DNA from 3 places in the Dietzia sp. JS16-p6b genome. Region 3 is predicted to be linked to each of the others. Evidence: predicted binding sites of a transcription regulator. Region 3 holds the regulator's gene; each other region holds the start of a gene.

Region 1 (5,307 bases), 1.3 Mb from region 3:
CTCTCGCTGCCGGGCCGCGCGATGCTCGTGCTCGGCCTGGGGTCCGAGATGGGGCCCGCTGCCCGGCTGCTGAGGTGGGGCGCCGACGTCCTGGGCGTCGACCTCCCCTCCAGCCCGGCGTGGGGCCGATTCCGCGACACGGCTGCGGAGTTCGCGGGACGGATCCACTTCCCCACCGGCGAGGACGGTCGGCCGGGCATCGACCTGCTCACCCAGCTGCCGGAACTCGCCGCGTGGGCCCGGGCGGCCGCACCGGCCCCGCTCACGGTGGGCAGCTACTTCTACGCGGACGGCGGGACCCACGTGCAGCTCTCCTCCGCGGCCGACGCCCTGGTCGTCGACCTGCTGCGGGACGGGACCGCCGACGCCCTGGCCTACCTCGCCACCCCGATGGACACCTTCGTGGTGCCCGCCGACGTCCGGAAGGCCTCGGACGCGGCCCTGAGGGCCCGTAAGGCCACGGACATCAAGAGGATCGTCGGCGCCCTGACCGGCCAGAAGGTCTTCCACCGGAACTACGAGAAGGGCGGCGGGCCCGCGGTGCACGACGCCCTGGTGCCGCAGCAGGGCCCCAACTACACGCTGGCCAAACGGGTGCAGCGGTGGCGCGCCACCACCGCCTTCGCGGACGGGCACACCGTCTCGATCAACGTGGCCCCCGCCACCGACACCCGCTCGGTCACCAAGAACAAGATCCTCGCGGCGACGTACAAGGGGGCGCACGCGTTCGGCATCGAGATCTTTGAACCGGCGACCTCGTCCGCCCTGCTCGCGGCACTGCTCGTCCACGACCTCAACGTCGGTCGGCCGGACGTCGGGGTGCAGTGGGAACACGAGTCGCACGGGGCCGCCTCGGGAGGCCTGTGGCGTCAGCCCTACCTGCCCCGCACAGCGCTGCCGGTGGCCGCGCTGCTCGGTACCGTCAAGAGGTAGGAACACGCCACGGGTCGGCCTTCCGGCCCGCGCCCACGGTGCCGACAGTTAGGACCCCGACATGCCGAACCCGTTCTCCAAGAGCTGGAACTACCTCAAGGCCTCGCTCGACAAGAAGGTCGACGACAACGCGGACCCCAAGATCCTCGTCCGCCAGGCCATGGACAACGCCCGCCAGCAGCACAAGGCGGTGACCGACCAGGCGGCCTCGGTGATCGGGAACGCCAAGCAGCTCGAGATCGCGATGGGCACCAAGTCCCGCCAACTCGACGAGGTGCAGGGCCAGATCCGTCAGACCCTCCAGGTGGCCGAGTCGGCCCGGGCGGAGGGGGATACGGCCCGCGCCGGCCAGTTCGAGGCGCAGGCCGAGCAGTTGGCCTCGAAGATGGTCACCCTCGAACAGGATCTCGAGAACACCAAGCAGCTGCACGGGCAGGCGGTCCAGGCCGCAGAGCAGGCCAAGCAGGCGGTCAAGGAGTCCGACCAGAGACTGCGGGAGACGCTCGCCCAGGAAGACCAGCTGCTCCTCCAGGCCACGCAGGCCGAGATGCAGCACCGGACCGTCGACTCCGTGTCCTCCCTCGAGGGCGTCGGCGGCGGCAACTCGCCCACCTTCGACGAGATCCGGGCCAAGATCGAGGGCCGCTACACCACGGCACTGGGCAAGCAGGAACTCGCGGAGGCCACGGGTGCGCCGTCCACCGCTCAGCTCGACGCCGCCGCGTTCACCCGCGAGTCGGAGGGGAAGAGCAAGCTCGAGCAGATCCGTGCGTCCATGGGCCTGACCGGCGGCGGCACCGCCGTCGAGGGAGCCGGCCCGGGTGCCGATTCGGACCGTCAGCTGCCCGAGGGCGCCGGAACCGACGAGGACACGGGCACATCCGGCGCGACGGAAGCCGCGACTCCCACCGAACAGGCGGGTTCACCGTCTGCCCCCGTCGACGACTCGGGGACCCCGGAGCCGGGGCCCGCCGATCTCGCCGGCCCGACCCTGCCCCGCGACACGAGGGACTGACCCGTTCACGCTCGCCGTCGGCAACGACGACTGCGGCGTGATCGTTACTGTTCCCAACCGGGGGTTCGCGATATTCTGGCGGCCGACGTCGGGGTGAGCCCGTCCCCGGCGTCGGCCTGATCACCAGGAGACGCCATGCCCACCACACCCACGCCCACCGGCCGCCTCTCCGACTCGGGAGCCGTCGTGTTCTCCCGCCGCCTGCCCCGATCCCGTGAGCAGGCGTGGGCCGCTGTCACCGACCCGACCCGCACTGCCCGGTGGATCGGCCCGTGGTCGGGCGACCCGGCATCCGGCACCGTCCAGCTCACCATGACCGCCGAGGACGGCGATCCCGTGGATGACATGGAGGTGGTCACCTGTGACGCCCCCGGACTCCTCGTGGTGCGGACCGGCTCAGGTGGGTGGCTGCTCACCATGAGGATCGAGGGCGACGACGACGAGGGCGGCGAGGCCGTCATCTCCCTGGAACAGGACATCGCGGACGCCGAGTCCGCCGCGTCCATCGGTCCCGGGTGGGAGTACTACCTGGATCGCCTGGTCGAGGCGGAGGCGGGGCGGGATCCGGATGCCCTGCGCTTCGAACCGGACTACTACCCCGGCCTCGCGGAGTACTACCGGGACCTGGTGGGTGGCTGAGCGGCCTGCACCGACTCGCTCCGCTCCCTCCCTTCATTCCCCACCCCCGTCGCCATCGCTGACACCGCCGTCCCCGCCCGCACCGGACGCGTCATCGGAATCAGTCCTGGTGAGGATGCCGTGTCATACCCCGTTGCTAGTCTTGCTCTATCGAACACACGAGCGATTGCCGGGCTGCCGGGAAGGAGGGGGCGGATGCCGACAGAACACGGTTCGGGGATAGCAGCGGCCGGGCTGGCCGCCCTCGACGCTCTCCGCGCCGAGAACCGCGCTGCCGCAGCCCGCCTGCAGGCCTGTCACGATCTCCTCGCGTTGTGCGAGGAAGAGCAGTTCGCCCGCGATGTCGAGGCCGGTTACTACGACCCCGATGGCCCCTCCCGTCCGCGCGACCACGCCGTGCTGGACCCCTTCGACGTCGCCTGCGCGGAATTGGTCGCCACCTACGGGGTCCACCATCGCCGCGCTGCGTCGATGCTCACGCTGGCCCGGGATCTCGTCATGCGGTTCCCCGGGATCGTCGAAGCCATGATGTCCGGCCTCCTGGACGAGCGAACGGCGGGGATGCTCGTCAGACAGATGCGGACGGTCGACCCCTCCGTGCTGGACGCCGTGCACCGCCTGGTCGTGGACTCGCTGCTCGATTCCATCGAATCCGGCGAGCGGCCCGGCCGCAACGCGATCCTGGCCAAGACCGACAGCATCATCGCGGCCTTCGACCCGGAGGGTGTTGCCAGACGATGCGCCGCTGCGCGGCACGAGCGTGGAGTCAGCGTCCGTCGCGGGGCGGACGGGATGTCAGAGCTGCGCGCGCACCTCACGTCGACCGAGGCCACGGCGGTCCACGACGCGCTCCAGCACACTGCCGGGGAGCGGCTCGACCGCGAGAAGCAGGCCCGGATCGACGCCGTCCGCAACGGCACCGGGCCGGCGTACGATCCGCATGCCCGCTCCCGCCAGCAGCACCTCGCGGACGCCCTCGTCGACGCGATCCTCGGCACCGGCGACGGAGATGCCAGCGGTGACGCCGGTCGCTCCGCACGGGGTTCCGCACCGCAGATCAGACCGCTCATCACCATCCTGGCCCCTCGCGGTCCGGGCGAGGAGCCGGAGGTGTACGTCCCGCGGGGCGGGCCCGCGTCGATAGACGCGCTGATCGCTCTGCTGGCCCGCAGCGTGGGGGCCCGCATCTCTGTTCCCGATCCCGAAGCCGGGTCCGCGGACTCGATCGACGGTGCGCGCCGCTACCGGATCAGCGCCGAGCTGGCCCGCCGGATCCGTCTACGCGACGGGACCTGCCGCCACCCCGGATGTTCGGTCCCCGCCGAGGACTGCGATGTGGATCATGTCGTTCCCTTCGACCACTCCGACCCGGGTGGTGGCGGACAGACCGTCGAGGCCAATCTCATGTGTCTCTGTCGGGGCCACCACAGGTTCAAGACCTTCCACACCTGGTACTACCAGCTCCTGCGCGACGGAACGCTGACCATCGTCACCGAGAGTGGTCACACCATCACGACTCTCCCCGAGGGCCCCCTGGCGAAGTGGCGGGACCTGACCCGCAACGGGGACGAAGCGCTGCCCGGCCCCGGGTCCCCGGAGCGACCCTGGCTCCGGCCCCGGCCTCTCAGCACACACTAGTACCGACGCGCGTGCCGCATAGCCGCGCGGCGCCGCGAGAACGTCGCGGCGCCGCGGGGGGACGGGTGCGACGTCGACGACCGCGATCCCCCGCCCTTCTGACGCCTCGGCACCGACGTCCTCGACCCGCCCGGGTCAGCGATGCTTGAGCAGGACCGCGCGGATCCCCTCGTGGAATCCGTCGCGCAGACGAACGCGCTGCGCCTCGGTCAGGGTGAACTCGTTGAGCATCTGACACGCGAACTGCAGCAGCGGGCGGTCCACCGCCGGCGGGAGCACTCCCCCGGAGAGCAGGTGGGCCTGATCGCGCTGCTCCTCGGTCGCGGCCTGTTCATACCACCAGGTCGCATACTGCTGGCCCACGTCGAACGGCGTCTGCTCACCGGACGAGGTCCACACCTCCTCCGACAGCGGGACGAACTTGGACCGCAGCGGGCGGCGGTGGGGCGCCATCATCGACGGACTCGGGCGCGAGGATCCGTTGGGCTGAGCGCCCGGCGTCGAGGCCTCCACCTGAGGCCGGCCGGGCGACGGCGATGGGGACTGGTCCTCCCCGGGATCCGCTACGGTTTCCGTCTCCACCGGCGCCGACCCGGGGCCCGACCTCACCCCACGCTCGGCGATCGCCGCGCAGTCCTGTGCGTCGGCCGCCTGTTCCTCGGCATCGGCGGCCCGTTCTTCGTCGGCGATCGTCAGACGTGCCTCATCGGCCACCGAGGTGGCGGACGCGCGGTCGGGGCGAAGATCCACCTCGACCATTCCCACCGACTCCTCGCCCTCCGGCTCGCTGCCGTCATCACCCGGCGCGGTGGGACGCTCGGACGAGGACCGGACCTTGGGCGGGATCGGCCCCTCCAGAACCCTGATCTGCATGGCGTCGTGAAAATCCGTGCGCGGATCCAGCACCAGTGTGGTGTCGCAGGCGTGACGCAACGCCGAGGAGATGGAATCCCACCCGAAGCCCACCAGATGCATCCGCACTCCGGCGTCCACGGCGACCCGGACCCCGGGGATCATGTCGGCGTCACCGGTGACCAGCACCATGTCTGAACACTGGCCCTTGTAGGCCGCCTGGATCATGT
Region 2 (5,307 bases), 1.2 Mb from region 3:
CCGAGTCGTCCCCCCGGCGCCTCGGGGTAGTAGTCGGAGTAGTCCACCACCCACTCCAGCTCGAGGGGGGAGTTGGCGAGGACGAAGTCGAGGACCTCGGGGCCGCGGTCGACGTACGCGTCGATCCTCTCCGGGGCCACGACGTCGCCGATGATCGAGCGCAGATAGGTGCGGGCGGCCTCCGGGGTGTCCTGGACCCCGTCCCGCCTGAGGACGGAGTTCCCCGGGATCCACACGCCGCCTCCGGACCGGGCGGTGGAGCCACCGTAGTGAGGCGCCTTCTCCACGAGGACCACGCTGAGGCCCTTCTTCGCTGCTGCGAGGGCGGCCGTCATGCCTGCTCCACCGCTACCGACGACGACGACGTCGAACTCCTGGTCTGCCATGTAGAACACGTTATAGAACCGGGGGCTCGAGCGCCAGACGATCGAGGTAGCATCCCCGTCATGCTCACCGAGGAGACCCGCGCCACACTCGCACAGCGACTCTGGGATGCCGAGGCCGACGTGGCGCCCATCGCGCCGCTCACCGCCGACCATCCCGGGATGACCCCGGACGACGCCTTCGAGATCCAGCTCGTCAACATCCGTCGAAAGCTGGAGGCCGGCGCGGTCGTCACCGGCCACAAGGTGGGTCTGGCCTCCAAGGCCATGCAGGAGATGATGGGCGTCGACGAACCGGACTACGGCCATCTCCTCGACACGATGGAGTATCCGGAGGGCGAGCCGGTCGAGGCCGCGCGGTTCTGCTTCCCGCGCGTGGAGGTCGAGGTGGGGTTCATCCTCGGTGCCGACATCCCTCCGGAGGGGTGCTCACAGGAGGAGGCCGCTGCCGCGATCGAGTGGGTCGTGCCGTCGATCGAGCTGATCGACTCCCGCATCCGCGACTGGAAGATCAGCCTGCCTGACACGATCGCGGACAACGCCTCGTCGTGTGGGTACGTCGTCGGTTCACAGCGGGTGAGGCTGGCGGACCTCGACGTCGCAGCGATCGATGCGACCCTCTACAAGAACGGTGAGTTCCTCGCTTCCGGTCGCTCCGACGCGGTGCTGGGTAACCCGCTCAACTCGGTGGGGTGGCTGGCCTCGACGGTCGCCAAGTTCGGCGTGCGCCTTCGCAAGGGCGACGTGATCCTGCCCGGCACCGCGATCCGGGCGATGGACGCCGCTCCGGGCGATTCCTTCCGCGCCGAGTTCGCGGGTCTGGGCGAGGTCACCATGGAGTTCAGCTGAAGCTGCGGACACGTTACTCGTTCCCGGCCGTCGACATCGCGCGGCTGGCGGCTGCTGCGACCCTGGTCACCAACGGTTCCAGTCGCGCGAGTGCCGATCTGTCTGCCGCGCTCGCGGACAGCGCGGCCACCGCACGGTTGCCGCTGGCGCCGTCGTCGTCGAACACCGGTGCGGCCACACAGTAGAGGCCGGGCGTGAGCTCGGCGCGATCCACCGCCCGCCGGCGGCGCCGGATCTCCGCCAACTCCACCGCGAGCGCATCCGGCGAGGTGAGGGTGGTGTCGGTCCATGCGACCAGCGGGCCCCGGGCGACCCGCTCGGCGGCCGCGTCATCGAACGCCAACATCGCTTTGCCCACGCCGGTGCAATAGGCCGGCAGCCCTCCGCCGATCCGGGACGGGGACGGGATCGGTCGCGGACCGTGCAGTTTGTTGAGGTACACCACCTCGTCGCCGTGCAGCGTGGCCAGGTGCACCGTCGCCCGCGTCGCCTCGAAGAGGTGCGCGAGGAACGGGGTCAGGACCCGGCGGGTTCGTTCGTACGCCGGGGAGGAGGGTATCGGGTCCAGCTCGTGCACCAGCGGTCCCAACCGGTAGCGCTGCCCGATCCGGGTCACCGCGTCGTTCCGTTCGAGCGCGGTCAGGAGTCGGAGGGTCGTGGACTTGGCCAGGCCGGCCTCGCGGGAGATCTCGCTCAGCGTCAAGCCTGTGCCCGCGGCCGTCACCCGTAGCACGTCGAAGGCGCGGTCGACGGGCGATACGGGCGGTTCGTTCATGCGGCGAGTGTAGCGCGGAGCACCGTCAGGGCGGTTCGATGACATCGAACACTTGCGCGAATAGGCGCTCCCGGTTATCATCGAATAGACGTTCGATTCAGGGGTGGCGACGAAGGCGGGGTGTTCCGATGGTCACGACGACGAGCTCGGCGGCGTTCGGGGCGCTGCGCGCCGTGCCGGAGGCCCTGGACACGCTGGGCGCCGAGGCGCTCAGTGAGGTGGCGCGGTCGGCGACGCTGGCGCAGAACCTCGCGGCGGCGACCCGGTTGCGGGCCGCCCATCACCTCGTCGAGGCGATGGCGCGGCTGGATGAGGCGGCGCACGATGACGGGGCGAGCCCGCGGCCGGCGTTCGCCCGCCTGGACCCGGCCGACCGGGCCCGTGACCACCTGGCCGCGGCGATGTCCCTGACCTGCTGGCACGCCGCGCGCCTGGTCACCGCCGGCACCCAGATCCACACCCGCCTGCCCCTGCTGCGCAAGGCCGTCGACCGGGGCCTGCTGCCCGAACAGCTGGCCATCGACACCGCCTGCCGGCTGGCCGAGATCCCCGACCAGATGATCGCGGCAGTGGAATCGGAGGTCGTCGGCGCCCTGGCCCGGGACCTGGACGGGGGCCACCGACCCAGCCGCACCGCCCTGGACACCGCGGTCGACGCCGCCCGCCAACGCCGCGACCCCCGGGCCGCCGAACACGCCGTGGCCGACGCCGCCGAACAGCGCACCGTCCGGTTTCGCCCCGGCCGCAACGGCATGACCAGCATGTGGGCCCACCTGCCCAGCAGCGACGCCGAGAAACTGCGCCGCCGCATCGAGGCCGCCGCCCGCACCGCCTGGCAGGCCGGCCATCCCCGCACACGCAACCAACTGCGCGCCGACGCCCTGTGCGCCCTCGGGGACCCCAACACCGACGACATCTGCACCCCCGTACGCCATGCCGAAGACACCGCCGACAGCGCCGCCGACAGCGCCGCCGACGATGCTGCCGGTGCGGGCGGGCCGCGGCTCGGGGCGTCCTGGGGCACCGAGCAACCAGTGCGGATCTCGGTCATCGACAGCATCGCCCAGGGCCTGCCCAACCGCGTGCAGTTCGTCACCGGCGCCTACGCCAGCTTCGACTGGCTGTGCGAGGAACTACTCTGCAGCGGCGACGCCACCGTGCGATTCGAACTGATCGACCCCCAACCCGGAGTGCTCGACCTGCCCGACGCGGTGCTCAAGTACTTCATCACTCCCGCCCTGGCCGAACGGATCCGGCTACGCGACGGCACCTGCCGCCACCCCGGGTGCACGGTCGACGCCCACGACTGCGACATCGACCACGTCATCGCCTTCGACCACCAGCGTCCCGAACTCGGCGGACCCACCGCCGAATGGAACCTGATCTGCCTGTGCCGCACGCATCACCGCGAGAAGACCTTCGGCCACTGCGCCTACCGGCCCGGACCCCTGGGCGAACTGACCATCATCACCGAAACCGGACACGAACACCGCACCACCCCACACGGCCCCCTGGCACAGGCCCGAGACCGGATCCTCGACCACCGATGGCGCCACCACCTCGACCGCCTCATCACCGACGACGGCCACCTCACCAACCCACCCGGCACCCACCGCCCCCACCCCGCCTGACAGGGTCACCGTGCACCCGCCACTCTCGCGTGTTCCGCTGAACGGCACGCTTGATTGTGGTGGCCGGTCGGCACCGAGAGACTGACGGCATGACAGCGAAGACCAAGCTCACCGCGGCGATAGTGGGATCGGGAAACATCGGTACCGACCTCATGTACAAGCTCGAGCGCAGCGAGTTCATCGAGCCCAAGTGGATGATCGGTATCGACGCGGAGTCCGAGGGGATGAAGCGTGCTGCCGACCACGGTTTGACGTGCATGTCGGGTGGGGCCGACGAACTGCTCGACTCGATCGAGGCGGGGGGCGAGAAGCCGGACCTGCTGTTCGAGGCGACCAGCGCCTACGTCCACAAGGCCTACGCCCCCCGTTACGAAGCCGCGGGCATCATCGCCGTCGACCTCACCCCCGCCGCGGTGGGCCCCATGGTCATCCCACCCGCGAACCTGCACGAGCACGTCGAGGCGCCCAATCACAACATGGTCACCTGCGGTGGCCAGGCCACCATCCCGATGGTCCACGCTGTCTCCTCGATCGTCCCGGTGGAGTACGCCGAGATCGTCGCCTCCGTCTCCTCCGAATCGGCGGGGCCGGGCACCCGGGCGAACATCGACGAGTTCACCGAGACCACCAAGCTGGCCATCGAGAAGGTCGGGGGCGCCAAGCGGGGCAAGGCGATCATCATCCTCAACCCGGCCGAACCGCCGATGATCATGCGCGACACCATCTTCTGCGCGATCCCCGAGGACGCGGACCAGGACCTCATCACCACCGCCATCCGCAAGCGCGAGAAGGAGATCCAGGAGTACGTCCCCGGATACCGGCTGCTCCAGGAGCCACAGTTCGACCCGCCCACCGAGATCACCGGCGGGATGGCGCGGGTCGCCATCTTCGTCGAGGTCGAAGGCGCCGGGGACTTCCTCCCGCCGTACGCCGGCAACCTCGACATCATGACCGCCGCCGCCACGAAGGTCGGCGAGGACATCGCCAGGACCAGGCTCGCCAGGACCGAGCCCGCCACCACGACGCCCGGAGTGTGAGGACCATGGACAGGACCAACCCGTACAACGCGGACGCCCGTGCCTACAGCTCGGAACTCGACATCCGGATCACCGACTCGTCGCTGCGCGACGGCTCTCACCACAAGCGCCACCAGTTCTCGGTCGACGACGTCCGCGACGTCGTCACCGCGCTCGACGGCGCCGGGGTCCCCGTCATCGAGGTCACCCACGGTGACGGGCTCGGCGGTGCCTCATTCAACTACGGCTTCGCCAAGTCCTACGACCAGGACCTCATCAAGGTCGCCGCCGAGACCGCCACGCAGGCCAAGATCGCATTCCTCACCCTGCCGGGACTGGGGATCAAGGACGACATCCTCGCCGCACGCGACAACGGTGGGTCGATCTGCCGGGTGGCCACGCACTGCACCGAGGCCGACGTCTCGATCCAGCACTTCGGTTACGCCCGCGAGCTCGGCCTCGAGACCGTCGGGTTCCTCATGATGAGCCACACCCAGCCGCCGGAGGTGCTCGCCAAGCAGGCCCGCATCATGGCGGACGCGGGATGCCAGTGCGTCTACATCGTCGACTCGGCGGGCGCGCTCGTCATGGACCAGGTATCCGACCGGGTCGCCGCGCTGGTCGCCGAACTCGGCGACGACGCCCAGGTCGGA
Region 3 (5,307 bases):
GCCCCTGACCGGGCCACACGAGACCATGACCCTTCGGTCGGAGACTTCCAGCTCGAGGAGCGCTCGTCGCTGCGCCGAGTCGTCGGCCTGTCGACCGAGCTCCAGGATGTCAACGACGCGGAGTACCGCAAGCTCCGTCTGGAGCGTGTCGTCCTGGTCGGGGTCTGGACCGAGGGCACGTCAGCGCAGGCGGAGGCCGCCATGGCCGAGCTGGCCCAGCTCGCCGAGACCGCGGGCTCGGAGGTCTGCGATGCGTTGATCCAGCGGCGCGACAAGCCGGACCCCGCCACCTACATCGGTTCCGGTAAGGCCAGGACCCTCAAGGACGTCATCGCCGCGACGGGCGCGGACACGGTGATCTGCGACGGTGAACTGACACCCGGCCAGCTCATCGCCCTCGAGAAGGTGGTCAACGTCAAGGTGATCGACCGCACCGCCTTGATCCTCGACATCTTCGCCCAGCACGCCACCAGTCGTGAGGGCAAGGCCCAGGTCTCGCTTGCGCAGATGGAGTACATGCTCCCGCGGCTGCGCGGCTGGGGCGAGGCGCTCTCCCGGCAGGCCGGCGGCAGGGCGGGGAGCAACGGTGGCGTCGGGCTCCGTGGCCCCGGTGAGACGAAGATCGAGACCGACCGCCGTCGGATCAGGGAGCGCACCGCCAGACTCCGCCGGGAGATCAAGGGCATGAAGCAGGCGCGCGACACCAAGCGTCATCGACGGCGCGCGACCCCGGTGCCGTCGATCGCCATCGCCGGGTACACCAACGCCGGCAAGTCGAGTCTGCTCAACCGACTGACGGGCGCGGGAGTGCTGGTCCAGAACGCACTGTTCGCGACCCTGGACCCGACGACCCGGCGCGCCGAGCTCCCCGATGGGCGAGTGGTGGTCTTCACCGACACCGTCGGATTCGTCCGGCACCTCCCGACGCAGCTCGTCGAGGCGTTCCGGTCGACGTTGGAAGAGGTCGTCGATTCCGAGCTCCTCCTGCACGTGGTGGACGGATCTGACACGTTCCCGTTGCGCCAGATCGACGCCGTCCGGACAGTCATCAACGACGTCGTGGAGGAGCAGCACGCCGAGAGGCCCCGCGAACTCGTGGTGATCAACAAGATCGATGTGGCCGACCCCGTCGTGCTGACGGAGCTGCACCACGCGCTACCGGACGCGGTGTTCGTGTCGGCGGCGACGGGTCAGGGTGTCGACGAACTCCTCGAGAGGATCATGGGGGTGGTCGCCTCGGGGGACACGCGGGTCACGCTCGAGATCCCCTTCACGAGGGGAGACGTGGTCTCCCGTGTCCACGCGGAGGGCGCTGTGGTCGCCGAGGATCACACGAAGGACGGAACCCGGATAGAGGTTCGACTCCCCGCCTCAGTGGCGGGAGAACTCGACGAGTATCGCGTCCCCGACCGGCGTGACGGGGTCGCCTGACCAGAGCGCCGTGAGGGTCCGATCTGCCCTGACGCACGTCGCGATCGTGGTTCCCGCCTCGGCCGGGTGAGGTCAGGCGACGCACCATCGGCACAGGCTCAGAGCTTGCGGAAGACGGTCACGACCTTCCCGAGGATCGTCGCGTGCTCTCCGGGGATGGGACGGAACGAGGGGTTGTGGGGCAGGAGCCAGACCCCGGTCGAATCCCTGCGGAACGTCTTGACCGTGGCCTCGCCGTCGATCATCGCCGCCACGATCTCGCCGTTGTCGGCGACATTCTGCCGACGGACCACCACATAGTCGCCGTCACAGATCGCGGCGTCGATCATCGATTCGCCAACAACCCTGAGCATGAACAGGTCTCCTGATCCCACCAGGTCGGAGGGCAGGGGGAATACCTCCTCCACAGCCTGCTCGGCGAGGATCGGACCGCCGGCCGCGATCCGCCCCAGGACCGGGACGTAGACCGGTTCGACGGCTCCGCCGGGCCGTACGTCCTCCTGCGCGGGTGCACGTCGCCCCCGCGATCGCTGACCGGGGACGCCGTGGACGTCGACCGCCCGCGGCTTGTGGGGGTCGCGGGTCAGGAAGCCCTTCTTCTCCAGGGTCCGCAGCTGATGGGCCACGGAGGAGGTGGACTGTAGGCCGACCGCATCACCGATCTCCCGGATGCTCGGCGGATAACCCCTCTCCTTGACGGTGTCGTGGATGTGCAACAGCACGCTCTTCTGGCGTGTCGTCAGGGCCTCGAAGTCTGGTTTGGGCATGCGGCGGTCCCTTCAGCGAATGGGTGTTCGACGTCTCTTTCTGTGTACACCCTACGTCGGACCGGGCGGGGGCGCCACACAGGTGTTCGAAGAATTCGCGCGCAGGTGTCGACTCTGTCGGACCCGCGTGATACAACTCTAGGCACGTTCGGGTTCGAACAGATGTGCACAAGTAGTCACACGAGTGTGCGAATCCGGTTCGCACGGAGTATCGAGTGGGGAGTGGTCATGACCGTCCTGGAAATGCAGCAACGATCGCGTCCGTCCATCCCGTGGACGGAGGTGTGTGCGACCGCGCACGACCGGTTCGATTCACCCAGGGAGGGGACGCGCGTCCCTGCCGAGGTCCCGTCCGTCACCCGCACCCTCGACCGTGGCCGGAAGGTGCCCACGCGGTCGGTGGCACCCGGTCGCCGGGTGAGCGTGCGGACGGCGTCCACGGGTCAGGTCAGGGCGTGCGGGGTGGAGGCGAGACCGGCTGCACCGGTGGTGGACGACGTGCCGACCTGGGCGCTGGTGGTCGGCGGCATCGTCTTCGGAATCCTGATGCTGTTGGCGTTGGCCCTCGTGGGCGGGCCCGCCTACGCGTGACCCACGGCATCGCCTTCTAGAATGGTCCCGGGACGGCGGCCCGTCGCCCTCGCACCGCTGTCGGCTCCGGCCGGTGGACCGGTTCGAACCAGGTCGACGAATGGCGAAGCTGGAATGTACTGCCCCATATGTCACCACGAGGACTCTCGGGTGATCGATTCGCGGTCGGTCGACGAGGGGCAGGCGATACGGCGTCGACGCGAGTGCCCCGAATGCGGACACCGGTTCACCACCCTTGAGACACCGCTGTTGACCGTCCTCAAACGCAACGGCGTGACGGAACGTTTCAGTCGGGACAAAGTGGTCCGCGGCGTGCGCCGCGCCTGCCAGGGGAGGTCGGTCGACGAGGACGCGCTCCGGCGGCTCGCTCAGCAGGTCGAGGATGCGGTCAGGGCCGGCGGGGCGTCCGAGGTTCCCGCTCATGAGATCGGACTGGCCATCCTGGGACCTCTCCAGGATCTCGACGAGGTCGCCTATCTGCGCTTCGCCTCCGTGTACAAGCAGTTCAGTTCCGCAGCAGACTTCGAGCGCGAGATCATCGCACTCAGAGAGCGCCACGCCGCTCACCGGTGAGCGAGGGTTCTTCGTCGTAGCGACGAGCGCGGGCCCGCCGCGCTGAGCCCCGTTCCGCGGCAGTGATCTACTCTCAGACCATGCTCCGGGTGGTTGCGAGCGCGTCACTGTTGGTGCCGTTCGTCGTGAGCGCCTGGCTGGTCATCGGGCCTCACCACCCGGTATTCCCGTGGGCGTTCTCGGCCGGTGTCCTCGGGATCCTGGGCGTTATGGGCCCCGTGCCCGAAGCGATGATCCCGAGGTGGGTGACCGCTACAACGCAGCGGACGATTCACCGCGCCCGCTTGTTCGGTATCCCCTCCGTACTCCGTGCGCTGGATCGGGTCGGATGGAATCGCGCTCTCGGGCGACGCGTCAACTCGTGCCATGGTCGGACTGGGCTGGTGGAGATTCGCGCCAGGGCCACGCAGAGCCTGGTCGCCCACGGGGTGGGCGCGGGGATCCACGCCGCGGTGGCCATCCCACTCGTGTTCGCCGGCGCCTGGCGGAGCGCGGTGATCGTGGTGGTACTCGGCATCGGCGTGCACCTTGTGCCCGTCGCGATGCAACGGTACGTGCTGGCGAGGGTGGATCGGGTGGACCGAGTGATTCAGGCCCGCGGGGCTGGGCGAACCCCGGATTCGTGAGCGAGAGGTAGCGAGGCGGGCGTCGTGGGCTCACCTCCCGGTCCGGCGGGAGAGAGCGGCGGTCACCGCCTTCTCGATCCTCTCGGCGGAGACAGGGCGCGAGGTGCCCAGGGACTGTGCGAAGAGTCCGACGCGATACTCCGCCAGCATCCATCGCAGATCCCGGGACGTCCTCGCCCCACCCGGTCGCCCGCGCAGTGCCGCCGTCGCCTGTGCCACGGTCGCCTCCGACTCCTTGAGCCGTGCGGTGAGCTCCCGATACCTCGCCGGTGACTTCTCCGCCAGGTCGAGCCTGAGGTCGATCGCTCTCACATGACGCTCCAGTTGCGGCAGGACCTCGACGGGGTGACGCGCGAGGAATCCCTTGCCCACGAGGAAGTCCAGCGCGGGTCGGACGTCGTCTGCGACGTCACGCGGGGCCTGCTCCAACCGCGCCGTCACCGATCGCGCGGCGACCAGCGCCGGGAGAGCGGCGGTGATCGACGCCGAGACGGCGCCCGGCGCTTCGGCCCTGGCCCGCGCACGCAGCTCCTCGAACTCCTGCACGGTGAGTACCGGCACCCCCTGACGTGTGGCGAGCATCCGTCCACACGCGGCCAGGGCCGCGTCGGAGACCAGTCCGTCGGCACCGCCGTGGGGATACTGGGTGAGCGCGAGGCGCTGCTCCACCGGACGGCCCCGGAGTATCGCCGCCGCGGTGATCACATCCTTCGAGATCATCGTCAACACGGCCGCGGCCTGAGCGGCCCTCCTCTCCTCCTCGGTGGCGCACGCGATCCGGTGGAGGCCGTCCGGGCGCACCTGCAGCGCCGGATAGACCGTGACCTCGACACCGTCGACCGTCCCGCTGATCGAGGTCTCCAGGTCCCCGATCGTGTCCGCGGTCCAGGCCCGATGGGGCCCGTCGTCGGGGACGAGTCGCGAGTTGAGCGTGGCTCGGACCTTCTCCACCAGGCGGCTGCGCAGGGCGGCGAGATCGGTACCCGAGGCCACCACCTCGTCGCCGTCGACGACCTCGAAGCGCATGCGCAGATGGCCGGGGAGGTGTTCCGGATGGAATTCGCGGGGATCGACGGTCGTCCCGATCCTGGCCGAGAGCGCCCCGGCGAGAGCCACCGGGAGAGGAGCCGAGCGCGGGGTGAGATCTCCGGCCAGCAGCTGTGCGTATTCGGCGGGAGGGGAGCACAGACGCCGTAGGTACTTGGGCAGAGTTCGCAGCATCTCGGTGTACAACTCCTCCCGAAGGCCGGGGACCAGCCACTCGAAACCGGAGGCCGCGACCGAGGACAATTGGGGGAGAGGGATCCGCACGGTGATGC

The links. Region 3 encodes LexA, which represses DNA repair genes until DNA is damaged. Its sites were predicted from a motif close to CGAACANNTGTTCG; they were not measured.
Region 1: the regulator LexA is predicted to act here: its motif matches at 2,739-2,752, upstream of CT688_RS14650 (HNH endonuclease signature motif containing protein).
Region 2: the regulator LexA is predicted to act here: its motif matches at 2,089-2,102, upstream of CT688_RS03140 (HNH endonuclease signature motif containing protein).

The regions. Positions count from the first base shown of each region.
Region 1 is NZ_CP024869.1:3,179,607-3,184,913, forward strand. Features, by position in the region: gene CT688_RS14635 (hypothetical protein) at 1-933, shown strand, start outside; gene CT688_RS14640 (PspA/IM30 family protein) at 995-1,948, shown strand; gene CT688_RS14645 (SRPBCC domain-containing protein) at 2,084-2,587, shown strand; gene CT688_RS14650 (HNH endonuclease signature motif containing protein) at 2,783-4,225, shown strand; gene CT688_RS14655 (NYN domain-containing protein) at 4,361-5,307, opposite strand, start outside.
Region 2 is NZ_CP024869.1:693,036-698,342, forward strand. Features, by position in the region: gene kstD (3-oxosteroid 1-dehydrogenase) at 1-386, opposite strand, end outside; gene CT688_RS03130 (2-keto-4-pentenoate hydratase) at 447-1,232, shown strand; gene CT688_RS03135 (IclR family transcriptional regulator) at 1,246-2,007, opposite strand; gene CT688_RS03140 (HNH endonuclease signature motif containing protein) at 2,136-3,638, shown strand; gene CT688_RS03145 (acetaldehyde dehydrogenase (acetylating)) at 3,728-4,675, shown strand; gene dmpG (4-hydroxy-2-oxovalerate aldolase) at 4,681-5,307, shown strand, end outside.
Region 3 is NZ_CP024869.1:1,922,848-1,928,154, reverse strand. Features, by position in the region: gene hflX (GTPase HflX) at 1-1,431, shown strand, start outside; gene lexA (transcriptional repressor LexA) at 1,530-2,198, opposite strand; gene CT688_RS08755 (hypothetical protein) at 2,427-2,789, shown strand; gene nrdR (transcriptional regulator NrdR) at 2,904-3,362, shown strand; gene CT688_RS08745 (hypothetical protein) at 3,443-3,988, shown strand; gene hrpA (ATP-dependent RNA helicase HrpA) at 4,019-5,307, opposite strand, start outside.